Regions from separate parts of the Escherichia marmotae genome, predicted to be linked through region 3. Evidence: predicted binding sites of a transcription regulator. Region 3 holds the regulator's gene; each other region holds the start of a gene.

Region 1 (5,042 bases), 870 kb from region 3:
GCAGTGGCGATTGTCCCGGAAGGGCGTCGTGTCTTCTCGCGGATGACGGTGGAAGAGAACCTGGCAATGGGCGGTTTCTTTGCCGAAAGAGATCAGTTTCAGGAGCGCATAAAGTGGGTCTATGAGCTGTTCCCGCGTCTGCATGAGCGCCGTATTCAGCGGGCGGGCACCATGTCCGGCGGTGAACAGCAGATGCTGGCGATTGGTCGTGCACTGATGAGCAATCCGCGTTTGCTGCTGCTTGATGAGCCATCGCTCGGACTGGCACCGATTATCATCCAACAAATCTTCGACACCATCGAGCAGTTGCGCGAGCAGGGAATGACCATCTTCCTCGTCGAACAGAATGCCAATCAGGCGCTGAAGCTGGCAGATCGCGGCTACGTGCTGGAAAACGGTCATGTGGTGCTCTCCGATACCGGCGACGCACTACTGGCGAACGAAGCGGTGAGAAGCGCGTATTTAGGCGGGTAATAACGCGTTGATTGATAAGGAGTCAAAAGACTCCTTTGAGACAGGTGACAAATGTAAAATTGCCTGATGCGCTGCACTTATCAGGCCTATTGGGTGAGTTGCAATATATTGAATTTGCACGATCTTGTAGGCCGTATAAGGCGTTCACGCCGCATCCGGCATGAAACGATAAGCACATTAGCTACAATCTGTAGAGTTTGACTCAGACCTTCTATTTTCCCGCTTATCCGTGCCCCATCTCCCATTTTCCCTCACCCGTACCGTCACCGCCTTGTCATCTTTCTGACACCTTACTATCTTAAAAATGTAACAAAAGAGTTATTTTTCTGTAATTCGAGCATGTCATGTTACCCCGCGAGCATAAAACGCGTGAATTCGCGCATCCGGTACAACAAGAGAGATAATCAATGAAACCGTTACATTATACAGCTTCAGCACTGGCGCTCGGATTGGCGTTAATGGGGAATGCACAGGCCGTGACGACTATTCCGTTCTGGCATTCGATGGAAGGGGAACTGGGTAAAGAGGTGGATTCTCTGGCTCAACGTTTTAACGCCGAAAACCCGGATTACAAAATTGTACCGACCTACAAAGGCAACTACGAACAGAATTTAAGCGCGGGTATCGCAGCATTTCGTACCGGTAACGCGCCGGCTATTTTGCAGGTTTATGAAGTTGGCACCGCCACCATGATGGCGTCGAAAGCGATTAAACCGGTGTATGAAGTATTTAAAGATGCGGGGATTAACTTCGATGAGTCGCAGTTTGTGCCGACGGTTTCAGGCTACTACTCCGACAGCAAAACCGGACATTTACTCTCCCAACCGTTCAACAGCTCGACTCCCGTTCTCTATTACAACAAAGATGCTTTCAAAAAAGCAGGGTTAGACCCGGAGCAGCCGCCGAAAACCTGGCAGGATTTGGCTGACTATGCCGCAAAACTGAAAGCCTCCGGTATGAAGTGCGGCTACGCCAGCGGCTGGCAGGGCTGGATCCAACTGGAAAACTTTAGCGCCTGGAATGGCCTGCCATTTGCCAGCAAAAACAACGGGTTTGACGGCACAGATGCGGTGCTGGAGTTCAACAAGCCGGAGCAGGTGAAACATATCGCCATGCTGGAAGAGATGAACAAGAAGGGCGATTTTAGCTACGTCGGGCGTAAGGATGAATCCACCGAGAAGTTCTATAACGGTGATTGCGCGATGACGACCGCCTCTTCCGGTTCGCTTGCCAACATTCGAGAGTATGCCAAATTCAACTATGGCGTAGGCATGATGCCTTACGACGCCGATGCGAAAGATGCGCCACAAAACGCCATTATCGGCGGAGCCAGCCTGTGGGTGATGCAGGGCAAAGATAAGGATACTTACACCGGTGTGGCGAAGTTCCTCGACTTCCTCGCGAAGCCAGAAAACGCTGCTGAGTGGCATCAGAAAACCGGTTATCTGCCGATCACTAAAGCGGCTTATGACCTGACCCGTGAGCAGGGCTTTTACGAGAAAAACCCAGGAGCGGATACTGCGACGCGTCAGATGCTGAACAAGCCGCCGTTGCCGTATACCAAAGGACTACGTCTGGGCAATATGCCGCAGATCCGCGTAATTGTGGATGAAGAGCTGGAGAGCGTGTGGACCGGTAAGAAGACGCCACAGCAGGCGCTGGATACCGCCGTTGAGCGTGGGAATCAGTTGCTGCGCCGCTTTGAGAAATCGACGAAGTCTTAATCAGTGTAATGTCGGATGCGTTTCGCTTATCTGACCTGGCATCGCGTGTAGGCCGGATAAGCGAAGCGCATCCGGCACAGTTCAGGAATTAACCGTAATGTCATCATCCCGTCCGGTGTTCCGCTCGCGCTGGCTGCCTTATTTGCTGGTCGCGCCGCAGCTCATCATCACCGTTATCTTTTTTATCTGGCCTGCGGGCGAAGCGTTGTGGTACTCGCTACAAAGCGTCGATCCGTTTGGTTTCTCCAGCCAGTTTGTCGGGCTGGATAACTTCGTCACGCTGTTCCATGACAGTTACTATCTCGACTCCTTCTGGACGACGATAAAATTTAGCACCTTTGTCACCGTCAGCGGTTTGCTGGTGTCGCTGTTCTTTGCGGCGCTGGTGGAGTACATCGTGCGCGGCAGCCGTTTCTATCAAACTTTAATGTTGTTGCCGTATGCCGTGGCTCCCGCCGTTGCCGCCGTATTGTGGATCTTCCTGTTTAACCCCGGTCGCGGGCTGATCACTCATTTTCTTGCTGAGTTCGGCTATGACTGGAACCACGCGCAAAACAGCGGCCAGGCGATGTTTCTGGTGGTGTTCGCCTCGGTGTGGAAGCAAATCAGCTACAACTTTCTGTTCTTCTATGCCGCGCTGCAATCCATTCCCCGTTCACTGATCGAAGCGGCGGCCATTGACGGCGCAGGCCCGATTCGCCGCTTCTTTAAGATCGCGTTACCGCTTATCGCTCCGGTGAGTTTCTTTCTGCTGGTGGTTAATCTGGTGTACGCCTTCTTCGACACCTTCCCGGTGATTGATGCCGCTACGTCCGGTGGGCCAGTACAGGCCACTACCACGCTGATTTATAAGATCTACCGCGAAGGCTTTACCGGACTGGATCTGGCTTCGTCTGCCGCGCAGTCGGTGGTGTTGATGTTCCTCGTCATCGTGTTGACGGTGGTGCAGTTCCGCTATGTTGAAAGCAAGGTGCGTTACCAATGATTGAGAACCGTCCGTGGCTGACGATATTCAGCCATACCATGCTGATCCTTGGGATTGCGGTGATCCTCTTCCCGCTGTACGTGGCGTTTGTCGCAGCGACGCTGGATAAACAGGAAGTCTACGCCGCGCCGATGACGCTGATCCCCGGCACGCATCTGCTGGAGAATATCCATAACATTTGGGTAAACGGAGTAGGCACGAATAGCGCGCCATTCTGGCGGATGTTGCTTAACAGTTTCGTGATGGCGTTCAGCATTACGCTGGGCAAAATTACCGTTTCGATGCTCTCGGCATTCGCCATCGTCTGGTTTCGTTTTCCGCTGCGTAACCTCTTCTTCTGGATGATTTTTATTACTCTGATGCTGCCGGTTGAAGTGCGTATTTTCCCGACGGTAGAAGTGATCGCCAATCTGAAGATGCTCGACAGCTACGCAGGTTTAACGCTGCCGCTGATGGCCTCAGCGACCGCTACGTTCCTGTTCCGGCAGTTCTTTATGACGCTGCCGGATGAGCTGGTGGAAGCGGCTCGTATCGACGGTGCGTCACCGATGCGCTTCTTTTGCGACATTGTCTTTCCGCTGTCAAAAACCAATCTGGCGGCGCTGTTTGTGATCACCTTTATCTACGGCTGGAACCAGTATCTGTGGCCGCTGCTGATTATTACCGATGTTGATCTCGGCACCACCGTGGCGGGGATTAAAGGGATGATCGCCACTGGCGAAGGCACGACAGAATGGAACTCGGTGATGGCTGCGATGTTGTTAACCCTGATCCCACCAGTATTGATTGTTTTAGTGATGCAGCGTGCCTTTGTGCGCGGCCTGGTCGATAGTGAGAAATAAGATGGCAGGACTGAAATTACAGGCAGTAACCAAAAGCTGGGATGGCAAAACCCAGGTCATTAAACCGCTGACGCTTGATGTGGCAGACGGTGAATTTATTGTGATGGTTGGGCCGTCTGGCTGCGGAAAATCCACGCTACTGCGCATGGTTGCCGGGCTGGAGCAGGTGACTGAGGGCGATATCTGGATCAACGAGCAGCGCGTAACCGAAATGGAGCCGAAAGATCGCGGGATTGCGATGGTGTTCCAGAACTACGCGCTTTATCCGCATATGAGCGTAGAGGAGAATATGGCGTGGGGGCTGAAAATTCGCGGTATGGGCAAGCAGCAAATTGCTGAACGTGTCAAAGAAGCAGCACGCATTCTCGAACTTGACGGTTTGCTTAAGCGCCGTCCACGCGAGCTTTCTGGCGGTCAGCGTCAGCGTGTGGCGATGGGGCGCGCGATTGTGCGCGATCCGGCGGTGTTCTTGTTTGATGAGCCGCTCTCTAACCTCGATGCCAAGCTGCGCGTACAGATGCGTCTTGAGTTGCAACAGTTACACCGTCGTCTGAAAACGACATCACTCTACGTCACCCACGATCAGGTTGAAGCGATGACCCTCGCCCAGCGAGTGATGGTAATGAACGGCGGCGTTGCCGAACAGATTGGCACGCCGGTTGAAGTGTACGAAAAACCCGCCAGCCTGTTTGTGGCGAGTTTTATCGGCAGTCCGGCGATGAACCTGCTGACAGGTCGCGTGAATAACGAAGGTACGCACTTCGAGCTGGACGGCGGCATCGTACTACCGTTGAACGGTTATTATCGGCAGTATGCCGGGCGTAAAATGACCCTCGGTATCCGCCCGGAACATATTGCGTTAAGCTCGCAGGCAGAAGGCGGCGTGCCGCTGGTGATGGACACGCTGGAGATCCTCGGCGCTGATAATCTGGCGCACGGACGCTGGGGCGATCAGAAGCTGGTGGTACGACTGGCGCATCAGGAACGCCCGACGGCAGGCAGCATGTTGTGGCTGCA
Region 2 (5,042 bases), 1.4 Mb from region 3:
CCACACATAAACAGAACTGTACCTCGTTTAACCCGAAACTGTTATCACATACAACGTTAATTATGGCAAGCCATTTTTAAACATGTCTCGATCAGCCGCACAAATCTCGATACGCCTTCCACTTTTTTTGCACACTTATGCAACGGAATACGTGCCGATATATCGATGCACTTAACCATACCATTACACGCAGATACTTGACCTGATGCAGTTTCTAACATAGTTCAATAAGTTCAGTTCTTCCAGAGCAGCAGTACAAGTTATTACGCAATGCGAGCGATATCACTTTTTATGATATATAACGAATAAAATGTTATATAACTTCACCCAATAAAACAGATAGTTAACAACATACACAGGTGAAATGAAGAAACCAGACTTAATGCTCATTATTAATTTAAAATAAGAAAAATTGATGAATTACTAAAAAGTGAAGGGAGAAACGTTTCGCTAATAAATAATACCGCAATTGATCACAATTCCGATGTAAACATCCCAATAGCTTAGTGCGATTAATATCTTTTTCCGATACCGCTATTATGAAATAAATAACACGATAAATAATCGAAGTCAGACCAGAGTATTAATTTGAATCAATTGCACCACTATAGTGCGGATAAGATGAGTAACCCATCAGCATTAGGGCTACTCAAATTTTGAGGAAAGATTACCGTTCCGCTACCAGGCGGATGATATCTTCATCTTCAGCCGTTTTTAGGTTCTCAGCAGTATTCGCATCCGTTTTTTCAGGTTCGTTTGCTTCGCACAAACGACGTAACAGTGCATTTTGCCGTTTTTGCTGTTCCAGCAATGCCTCAAGAAGTTCAATCTGTTCGTTAGTCCGTGAACTGGCACGGTTGATGAAAAACCACAAGATGAGCCCAATAGCGAGAATTACCACCGATACAACCAAAGACGCAACGTTCATTACGCCTGAATTTACAACTTCGTTCATTTCACCACCTCTAAGTAGAGGTGTCATTCTACCACTGCCACACAGGAAGGAAATCTACTGCTGAAAAAATGATATCACCACGGGATAAATTGATTGATGGCACAAATTCCGCTGAAAAATTGTACATCCTGATCGCACATCATGTTGAATACCTGCGCCCATAGCAGCAAGCAAGCCAGCACAGCAACAACCAGAACGACCCATCGAAACTTTTTCACTCCATTCTCCGTTTAACCTACCTTATGTCATTAAACTATCATGCGTTAGTTAAACAGCGCCTAACCATGTCGATATTCGTGCTTTTTCGGAACTATACGCTTGCTTCAGTCCATATTACCGCTACGATTAAGCGAACAAAAAAGAGAAGAGGTCATAATGCGATTCATTATTCGCACAATTATGTTGATAGCACTGGTATGGACAGGATTATTACTAAGCGGATATGGTGTTCTGATTGGAAGCAAGGAAAATGCCGCTGGGTTAGGGTTGCAATGCACCTATCTGACGGCCCGGGATACCAGTACGGTACAATACCTGCACACTAAAAGTGGTTTTTTCGGGATAACCGATTGCCCACTGTTACGTAAAAACAATATCGTCGTCGATAATGGCTAATAGATTAAGGTATAAATACCCACATTAAACTCAATGAATAAAACGTACACTTATCACCAACGTATACGATATTACGCCAGCCATCAGTAACTTTATTTAACCCCCACCAGATAAGAACCTGTCTGAATATTATACAGACAGGTTCTAACTCTAATCAGAACGGATAGTCGTGATACCCCATTTGCGAGGAAATTTTACGTGCGGCCGTATGCAACATAGCTACGTACTCCTGCAAACGCTCTTCAGAGAAACGCAGCGTTGGGAAGGAGATGCTCAGACCGGCAATAACCACACCAAAGCGGTCAAATACCGGAACCGCGATACAACGTAGTCCTTCTTCCTGCTCTTCGTTATCTTCACCATAACCTTGCTCGCGCACCTGGTCCAACACCGGTAGTAACGCTTCGGTACTGGTAATGGTACGATCGGTACTGCGTTTATACTCAACGCCCTCAAGGATCTGCTTCACTTCATCACGATCGCGCCAGGCCAGCAGCACTTTACCAATCGCGGTGCTGTAAAGCGGATTACGACGACCAATCCGTGAATACATGCGCAAATTGTACATAGAGTCAATTTTGTGGATGTAAACAATGCTGTCTTCGTCCAGTGCGCCAAGGTGGATGGTTTCTTTCGTCAGGCGGGAGATTTCGCGCATCTGGATATCTGCGCTACGAATGAGATCGACGTTTTGTAAGGCACGAGCCCCCAACTCAAACAATTTCAGGGTCAGAGAATATTTCTCCGACTCCCCTTCCTGCGCCACATACCCCAGGGTTTTCATGGTCTGTAAAAAGCGATAAACGGTGCTTTTTGACATCATGACGCGCTGTGACAGCTCGGTTATCCCTATTTCGCGCTCTTCGCCCAGCGCCTGTAAAATGCCAAAAACCTTCAGTACAGAAGATACAGAATCAGGCTGTTTATCCAGATCTGCGTTAGCCATTTATCACCTCATTGCGAGTGTTTTATAAAAATCAGAACTGTTTTTTATTATAATTTCGCGCCTGGGTGGTCGCAATCCATCTTTTGCCGGTTAGTTACAATTCTGCGACATCCGCCGTGAATATCAGTGCTAGAATCATAACCCTGTTGATTATCATCCAAAGATATAAAATTCCTATGCCAAAAGTTCAGGCCGATGGCCTGCCGTTGCCTCAGCGATACGGCGCGATTTTAACCATTATTATCGGTATTTCGATGGCGGTCCTCGACGGCGCTATCGCCAACGTCGCCTTGCCAACTATTGCTACTGATCTTCACGCCACGCCAGCCAGTTCTATTTGGGTGGTGAATGCCTATCAAATCGCGATTGTCGTCTCCCTGCTTTCGTTTTCGTTTCTGGGAGATATGTTTGGCTATCGACGCATTTATAAATGCGGCCTGGTCGTATTTCTGCTGTCATCGTTGTTCTGTGCCCTTTCTGATTCGCTGCAAATGCTAACTCTGGCGCGTGTAATACAAGGTTTTGGTGGCGCAGCACTAATGAGCGTCAATACTGCTCTTATCCGGCTAATCTATCCACAGCGTTTTCTGGGGCGGGGAATGGGAATTAACTCGTTTATTGTCGCCGTCTCCTCTGCTGCCGGGCCAACTATCGCCGCGGTAATCCTCTCCATCGCGTCATGGAAGTGGCTATTTTTAATCAACGTACCGTTGGGTATTATCGCCCTGCTTCTGGCAATGCGTTTTCTGCCACCTAATGGTTCTCGTGCCAGTAAACCACGTTTTGACCTGCCCAGCGCCGTGATGAACGCGTTAACATTTGGTCTGCTTATTACCGCGTTGAGTGGTTTTGCTCAGGGGCAATCGCTGACGTTGATTGGTGTAGAACTGGCGGTAATGGTTGTCGTTGGTATTTTCTTTATTCGTCGTCAGCTTTCTCTTCCCGTGCCGCTGTTGCCAGTGGATTTACTGCGTATTCCGCTTTTTTCACTGTCTATTTGCACGTCTATTTGCTCTTTCTGCGCACAGATGCTGGCAATGGTCTCCCTGCCCTTTTATCTGCAAACGGTGCTCGGACGTAGTGAAGTGGAAACAGGTCTACTTCTGACCCCATGGCCGCTGGCAACAATGGTGATGGCACCGCTGGCTGGTTATCTGATAGAACGCGTGCATGCTGGGTTACTTGGAGCTTTAGGGTTGTTTATTATGGCGGCGGGGCTTTTTTCGCTGGTTCTCTTGCCTGCTTCACCTGCCGATATCAATATCATCTGGCCTATGATCTTGTGCGGTGCCGGTTTTGGATTATTCCAGTCACCCAATAACCACACCATTATTACTTCCGCCCCGCGGGAACGTAGCGGCGGTGCCAGTGGCATGTTAGGTACGGCTCGTCTGCTTGGTCAGAGTAGTGGCGCAGCGTTGGTGGCACTGATGTTAAATCAGTTTGGTGATAATGGTACGCACGTCTCGCTGATGACCGCGGCTATTCTGGCAGTAATCGCTGCCGGTGTTAGTGGTTTACGGATCACCCAGCCACGATCCCAAGCATAAAAAAAGCGCGTCAACCTGGACGCGCTTTTTGAGTATTTATTTCATCTTACTTCAGGTATTCACCCGTGCGCAGAGCCTCAATACGTTTATCCAGCGGCGGGTGGGTCATGAACAGCTCGCTCAGCGATTTTGACTTACCGTTAATGCAGAAAGCCATCATGCTGGTTGCTTCTTGCGGTTCATAGCTGGTTTTCAGGCGCTGTAGCGCAGCAATCATTTTTTCACGGCCAACCAATTTGGCTGAACCGGCATCAGCGTGAAATTCACGGTGACGCGAGAACCACATGGTGATAATGCTCGCCAGAATACCAAACACTAACTCCAGTACCGTCGCAACTGCAAAGTAGATCAGCGGGTTGCCGTTACTCTCTTCGCCTTCGTCGCGGTTACCGCCCATGAAGCCAGCGGCCAGTTGTGCCAGAATACGGGAAATAAAGATAACAAAGGTGTTCAGCACGCCCTGAATCAGCGTCATGGTAACCATGTCACCATTAGCAATGTGGCTAATTTCGTGGGCAATTACCGCCTCGGCTTCATCCGGGCTCATGTTTTGCAACAAACCCGTGCTGACAGCAACCAGAGAGGCATCCCGGCGCGCACCGGTTGCAAAAGCGTTAATGTCCGGCGCATGGTAGATAGCCACTTGTGGCATAGCAATCCCAGCCTGACGCGCCTGGGTTGCAACAGTATTGATCAGCCAACGTTCCCTTTCGTTACGCGGTTGCTCGATCACTTCCCCGCCAACAGATCGTAATGCCATCCATTTGGACATCAGAAGCGAAACGAAGGAACCACCGAAGCCGAACAGCAAGGCCATAATCATCAGCCCCTGAACGCTGCTCGACTGTATCCCTGTCAGGCTCAGTACCAGCCCGAAAACGACCATAACGGCCAGGTTCGTTAGCAGGAAGAGCGCGATTCGCATCATAATTTTCTTTTTACCTCAGTTTAACAAAACGCAATATGCGATACCCAC
Region 3 (5,042 bases):
ACAAATGGCATCGAGCAGCGTGGTTTTACCCGCGCCGGTTGGGCCGGTAATGGCAAACAGACCGTTGCTGGCGAACGGTTCGCGGGTGAAATCAATCTTCCATTCGCCTTTTAATGAGTTCAGGTTTTTCAGGCGCAGGCTGAGAATTTTCATGCTTCGTGTTCTCCGGCGAGGGTCTGCAACGTCATGGCGAAAAGATGTTGCAGGCGTTGATGCTGCGATTCATCCAGTTCTTCCAGTGCCAGACGACGATTAAAAACGTCTTCGACGCTAAGTTCGCTGAGTGTTTCACGCTGTTGGCTGGCTAACACACGCTCGCGCTGCTCCCGACTGCGACGCACCAGTAATACTTCGACAGGCAGTGATTCGGTTAATGCCTGGATTTTGCGCTGAATATCATGCAGATACTCATCGGTAGTGATTTCAATATCCAGCCAGACAGGCGGCTCCTGTGGCACATTACGCCATTGTTCAAGTTGCGCGGTAATCGATGCCAAATCGCCTTTCAGCACTGCCATCGGTTGCGTTACCGGTACGCTCAGGTTTTCCACGCTCTCTAATTTGCCATTTGAAAATGTCACCAGATGGACATATTTACTCTTGCCGCATTCATCAAAACTCAGTGGGATGGGAGAGCCGCAATAGCGGACATGTTCCATGCCGCCAATGATCTGCGCGCGGTGAATATGCCCGAGCGCGATGTAGTCGGCCGGCGGAAAGTTTTGTGCCGGAAACGCGTCCAGCGTGCCAATATAAATGTCACGCACGGCGTCACTTTTACTCGCGCCAACGGTCGTTAAATGCCCCGTTGCGATGATGGGCAGAGGTTGATCGCTGCGCAATTTGCAGGCATCTGCATAATGTTGTTGGTAATAATCGGTGATTGCTGCCAGCAAATGCTGCTGTTTTTCAATACCGTTAAGTCCCGCCTGGCTGGTAATAATGTCACGCGGGCGTAAAAAAGGGATAGGGCACAGTACCGCGCCAGGCGTTCCGTCGCGACGAGGCAATATTTGCGGCGCATGTCCGGCGCTGGCGACCACGGTGGTATTGAGAAACGCCATGATATCGCGCGATTCATTCAGCGTGGCTACTGAGTCATGGTTTCCTGCCAGTACCACCAGATGACAGCCTGTTTGCTGTAAATTGACAACAAAACGGTTATATAACGTGCGGGCGTAGCTGGGCGGTGAGCCGGTATCGAAAACATCACCGGCAACAATAATTGCATCCACCTGATGGGTTTGCGCTGTCTCCAGCAGCCAGTCAAGAAAGGCCTGGTGTTCAGCTTCGCGGCTTTTACTGTAGAAGTTCTGGCCGAGATGCCAGTCTGAGGTGTGAAGGATGCGCATAACAATTCCCTGGCGAAAAAGCATAGGCGCGATTATACCCAATCAGGTGTCTTATTTGCTTTTTTCTGCGCCACGGAAATCAATAACCTGAAGGGGAGTGCGACGTTCTTTTCATAAATCTGTCATAAATCTGACGCATAATGACGTCGCATTGATGATCGCAATCTATTTATTACAACAGGGCAAATCATGGCGAGACGTATTCTGGTCGTAGAGGATGAAGCTCCAATTCGCGAAATGGTCTGCTTCGTGCTCGAGCAAAATGGCTTTCAGCCGGTCGAAGCGGAAGATTATGACAGTGCTGTGAACCAACTGAATGAACCCTGGCCGGATTTAATTCTCCTCGACTGGATGTTACCCGGCGGCTCCGGTATCCAGTTCATCAAACATCTGAAGCGTGAGTCGATGACCCGGGATATACCGGTGGTGATGTTGACCGCCAGAGGGGAGGAAGAAGATCGTGTGCGCGGTCTTGAAACCGGCGCGGATGATTATATCACCAAGCCGTTTTCACCGAAGGAACTGGTGGCACGTATTAAAGCGGTGATGCGCCGTATTTCACCGATGGCGGTGGAAGAGGTGATCGAGATGCTGGGGCTAAGTCTGGACCCGACGTCTCATCGGGTGATGGCGGGCGAAGAACCGCTGGAGATGGGACCGACTGAATTTAAGCTGCTGCACTTTTTTATGACTCACCCCGAGCGTGTGTACAGTCGCGAACAGCTATTAAACCACGTCTGGGGAACCAATGTTTATGTAGAAGACCGTACGGTTGATGTCCACATTCGTCGCCTGCGTAAAGCACTGGAACCTGGCGGGCATGACCGCATGGTACAGACCGTGCGCGGTACAGGATATCGTTTTTCAACCCGCTTTTAACGCCTTGCTCGTCGGACGCAGAGCAAGGCTTGTTTGTTCATAACTGGAGTATCTTACGTGCTGGAACGGCTGTCGTGGAAAAGGCTGGTGCTGGAGCTGCTACTTTGCTGCCTCCCGGCCTTCATCCTGGGTGCTTTTTTGGGTTATCTGCCCTGGTTTTTATTGGCATCGGTAACGGGACTGCTTATCTGGCATTTCTGGAATTTATTACGCCTCTCATGGTGGCTGTGGGTGGATCGCAGTATGACGCCGCCACCCGGGCGTGGAAGCTGGGAACCGCTGCTGTATGGCTTACACCAGATGCAGTTGCGTAATAAAAAACGCCGCCGCGAACTGGGCAATCTCATCAAACGCTTTCGTAGCGGCGCGGAGTCGCTGCCCGATGCGGTGGTGCTGACCACGGAAGAGGGCGGGATCTTCTGGTGTAACGGGCTGGCGCAACAAACTCTTGGCCTGCGCTGGCCGGAAGATAACGGGCAGAACATCCTTAACCTGCTGCGTTATCCGGAATTTACGCAATATCTGAAAACGCGTGATTTTTCTCGCCCGCTCAATCTGGTGCTCAACACCGGGCGGCATCTGGAAATTCGCGTCATGCCTTATACGCATAAACAACTGTTAATGGTGGCGCGTGATGTCACGCAAATGCATCAACTGGAAGGGGCTCGGCGCAACTTTTTTGCCAACGTGAGCCATGAGTTACGCACGCCATTGACTGTGTTGCAGGGTTACCTGGAAATGATGCATGAGCAGCCGCTGGAAGGTGCGGTACGTGAAAAAGCGTTGCACACAATGCGCGAGCAAACCCAGAGAATGGAAGGACTGGTGAAGCAGTTGCTGACGCTGTCGAAAATTGAAGCTGCGCCAACACAGTTACTCAATGAAAAGGTTGATGTACCTATGATGCTGCGTGTCGTTGAGCGTGAAGCCCAGACTCTGAGTCAGCACAAACAGACATTTACCTTTGAAATAGATAATGACCTAAAAGTGTCTGGCAATGAAGATCAGCTACGCAGTGCGATTTCGAATCTGGTCTATAACGCGGTGAATCATACGCCAGAAGGTACACATATCACGGTGCGCTGGCAGCGAGTGCCGCACGGTGCCGAGTTTAGTGTTGAAGATAATGGGCCGGGTATCGCACCGGAGCATATTCCACGGCTGACCGAGCGTTTTTATCGTGTTGATAAAGCGCGTTCCCGACAAACCGGTGGTAGCGGACTGGGGTTAGCAATTGTTAAACATGCGGTGAATCACCACGAAAGCCGCCTGAATATTGACAGTACGGTGGGCAAAGGTACGCGTTTCAGTTTTGTTCTGCCGGAACGTTTAATTGCCAAAAACAACGATTAATCTGCCTTTGTCATTTTTTGTTGCCATAAGCCAGCCGACGCTGGCTTTTTTTCTTTGCAGCCAAAAAATAAGCGCTAAATCTTACAAGGGTTGGTGATTTTTTGTTCGCATGATTAGCCATGACTTTTTCGCTGAAATAGCGTTTTATACTGGTTAGTGATTTCTTATCGTTATATCCCTCTGGTTTTTAGATCCCATCTTGCTTTAAAACGTTATAAGCGTTTAAATTGCGCTTCAGGTGCTGTCATACTGACTGCATTCAAGCGGTAAATCGAAAAACTATTCTTCGCCGCGTCAGGTTGGGAGTATTTCCCGCTGAAATTGTTTAAAAATACCGCTGTATCATCCCCAGGGATTGGCACAAAAATTTAACGTTACAACACCACATCCACAGGCAGTATGATTTATGACCCATCAATTAAGATCGCGCGATATTATCGCTCTGGGCTTTATGACATTTGCGTTGTTCGTCGGCGCAGGTAACATTATTTTCCCTCCTATGGTCGGCTTACAGGCGGGCGAACACGTCTGGACTGCTGCGTTTGGCTTTCTCATTACCGCCGTTGGTCTGCCGGTATTAACGGTAGTGGCGCTGGCGAAAGTTGGCGGCGGCGTTGATAGCCTGAGCACCCCCATCGGTAAAGTTGCTGGCGTGTTACTGGCAACCGTCTGCTATCTGGCGGTGGGGCCGCTGTTCGCTACGCCACGTACGGCAACCGTCTCCTTTGAAGTCGGTATTGCGCCGCTGACGGGTGATTCTGCACTGCCGCTGTTTATCTACAGCCTGGTCTATTTCGCTATCGTCATTCTGGTTTCGCTCTATCCGGGCAAACTGCTGGATACCGTCGGTAACTTCCTTGCGCCGCTGAAAATTATCGCGCTGGTCATTCTGTCCGTTGCTGCAATTGTCTGGCCTGCGGGTTCTATTAGCACCGCGACTGAGGCTTATCAAAACGCTGCGTTTTCTAACGGCTTTGTTAATGGCTATCTGACGATGGATACGCTGGGTGCGATGGTGTTTGGTATCGTTATTGTTAACGCGGCGCGTTCTCGCGGCGTTGCTGAAGCGCGTCTGCTAACCCGTTACACCGTCTGGGCTGGCCTGATGGCGGGCGTTGGTTTAACTCTGCTTTATCTGGCGTTGTTCCGTCTGGGGTCAGACAGCGCGTCGTTGGTTGACCAATCCGCAAACGGTGCGGCTATTCTGCATGCTTACGTTCAGCACACCTTTGGCGGCGGCGGGAGCTTCCTGCTGGCAGCGTTAATCTTCATCGCCTGCCTGGTCACGGCTGTTGGCCTGACCTGTGCCTGTGCGGAGTTCTTCGCCCAGTATGTACCGCTCTCTTATCGTACCCTGGTATTTATCCTCGGCGGCTTCTCGATGGTGGTGTCTAACCTCGGTTTGAGCCAGTTGATTCAGATCTCTGTGCCGGTGCTGACTGCCATTTATCCGCCATG

The links. The regulator PhoB, encoded in region 3, activates phosphate uptake and scavenging genes when phosphate is short. The targets are predictions, from matches to a motif close to CTGTCATAAAACTGNCNNAT.
Region 1: the regulator PhoB is predicted to act here: its motif matches at 768-787, upstream of ugpB (sn-glycerol-3-phosphate ABC transporter substrate-binding protein UgpB).
Region 2: the regulator PhoB is predicted to act here: its motif matches at 2,528-2,547, upstream of kdgR (DNA-binding transcriptional regulator KdgR).

Annotation. Positions count from the first base shown of each region.
Region 1 is NZ_CP025979.1:2,918,078-2,923,119, reverse strand. It holds gene livF (high-affinity branched-chain amino acid ABC transporter ATP-binding protein LivF) at 1-474, shown strand, start outside; gene ugpB (sn-glycerol-3-phosphate ABC transporter substrate-binding protein UgpB) at 882-2,198, shown strand; gene ugpA (sn-glycerol-3-phosphate ABC transporter permease UgpA) at 2,296-3,183, shown strand; gene ugpE (sn-glycerol-3-phosphate ABC transporter permease UgpE) at 3,180-4,025, shown strand; gene ugpC (sn-glycerol 3-phosphate ABC transporter ATP binding protein UgpC) at 4,027-5,042, shown strand, end outside.
Region 2 is NZ_CP025979.1:596,705-601,746, reverse strand. It holds gene C1192_RS03195 (DUF2627 domain-containing protein) at 1-8, opposite strand, end outside; gene C1192_RS03185 (YebO family protein) at 668-955, opposite strand; gene mgrB (PhoP/PhoQ regulatory lipoprotein MgrB) at 1,030-1,173, opposite strand; gene C1192_RS03175 (YobH family protein) at 1,331-1,570, shown strand; gene kdgR (DNA-binding transcriptional regulator KdgR) at 1,725-2,516, opposite strand; gene C1192_RS03165 (MFS transporter) at 2,693-4,066, shown strand; gene htpX (protease HtpX) at 4,113-4,994, opposite strand.
Region 3 is NZ_CP025979.1:2,044,731-2,049,772, reverse strand. It holds gene sbcC (exonuclease subunit SbcC) at 1-153, opposite strand, end outside; gene sbcD (exonuclease subunit SbcD) at 150-1,352, opposite strand; gene phoB (phosphate response regulator transcription factor PhoB) at 1,542-2,231, shown strand; gene phoR (phosphate regulon sensor histidine kinase PhoR) at 2,289-3,584, shown strand; gene brnQ (branched-chain amino acid transporter carrier protein BrnQ) at 3,991-5,042, shown strand, end outside.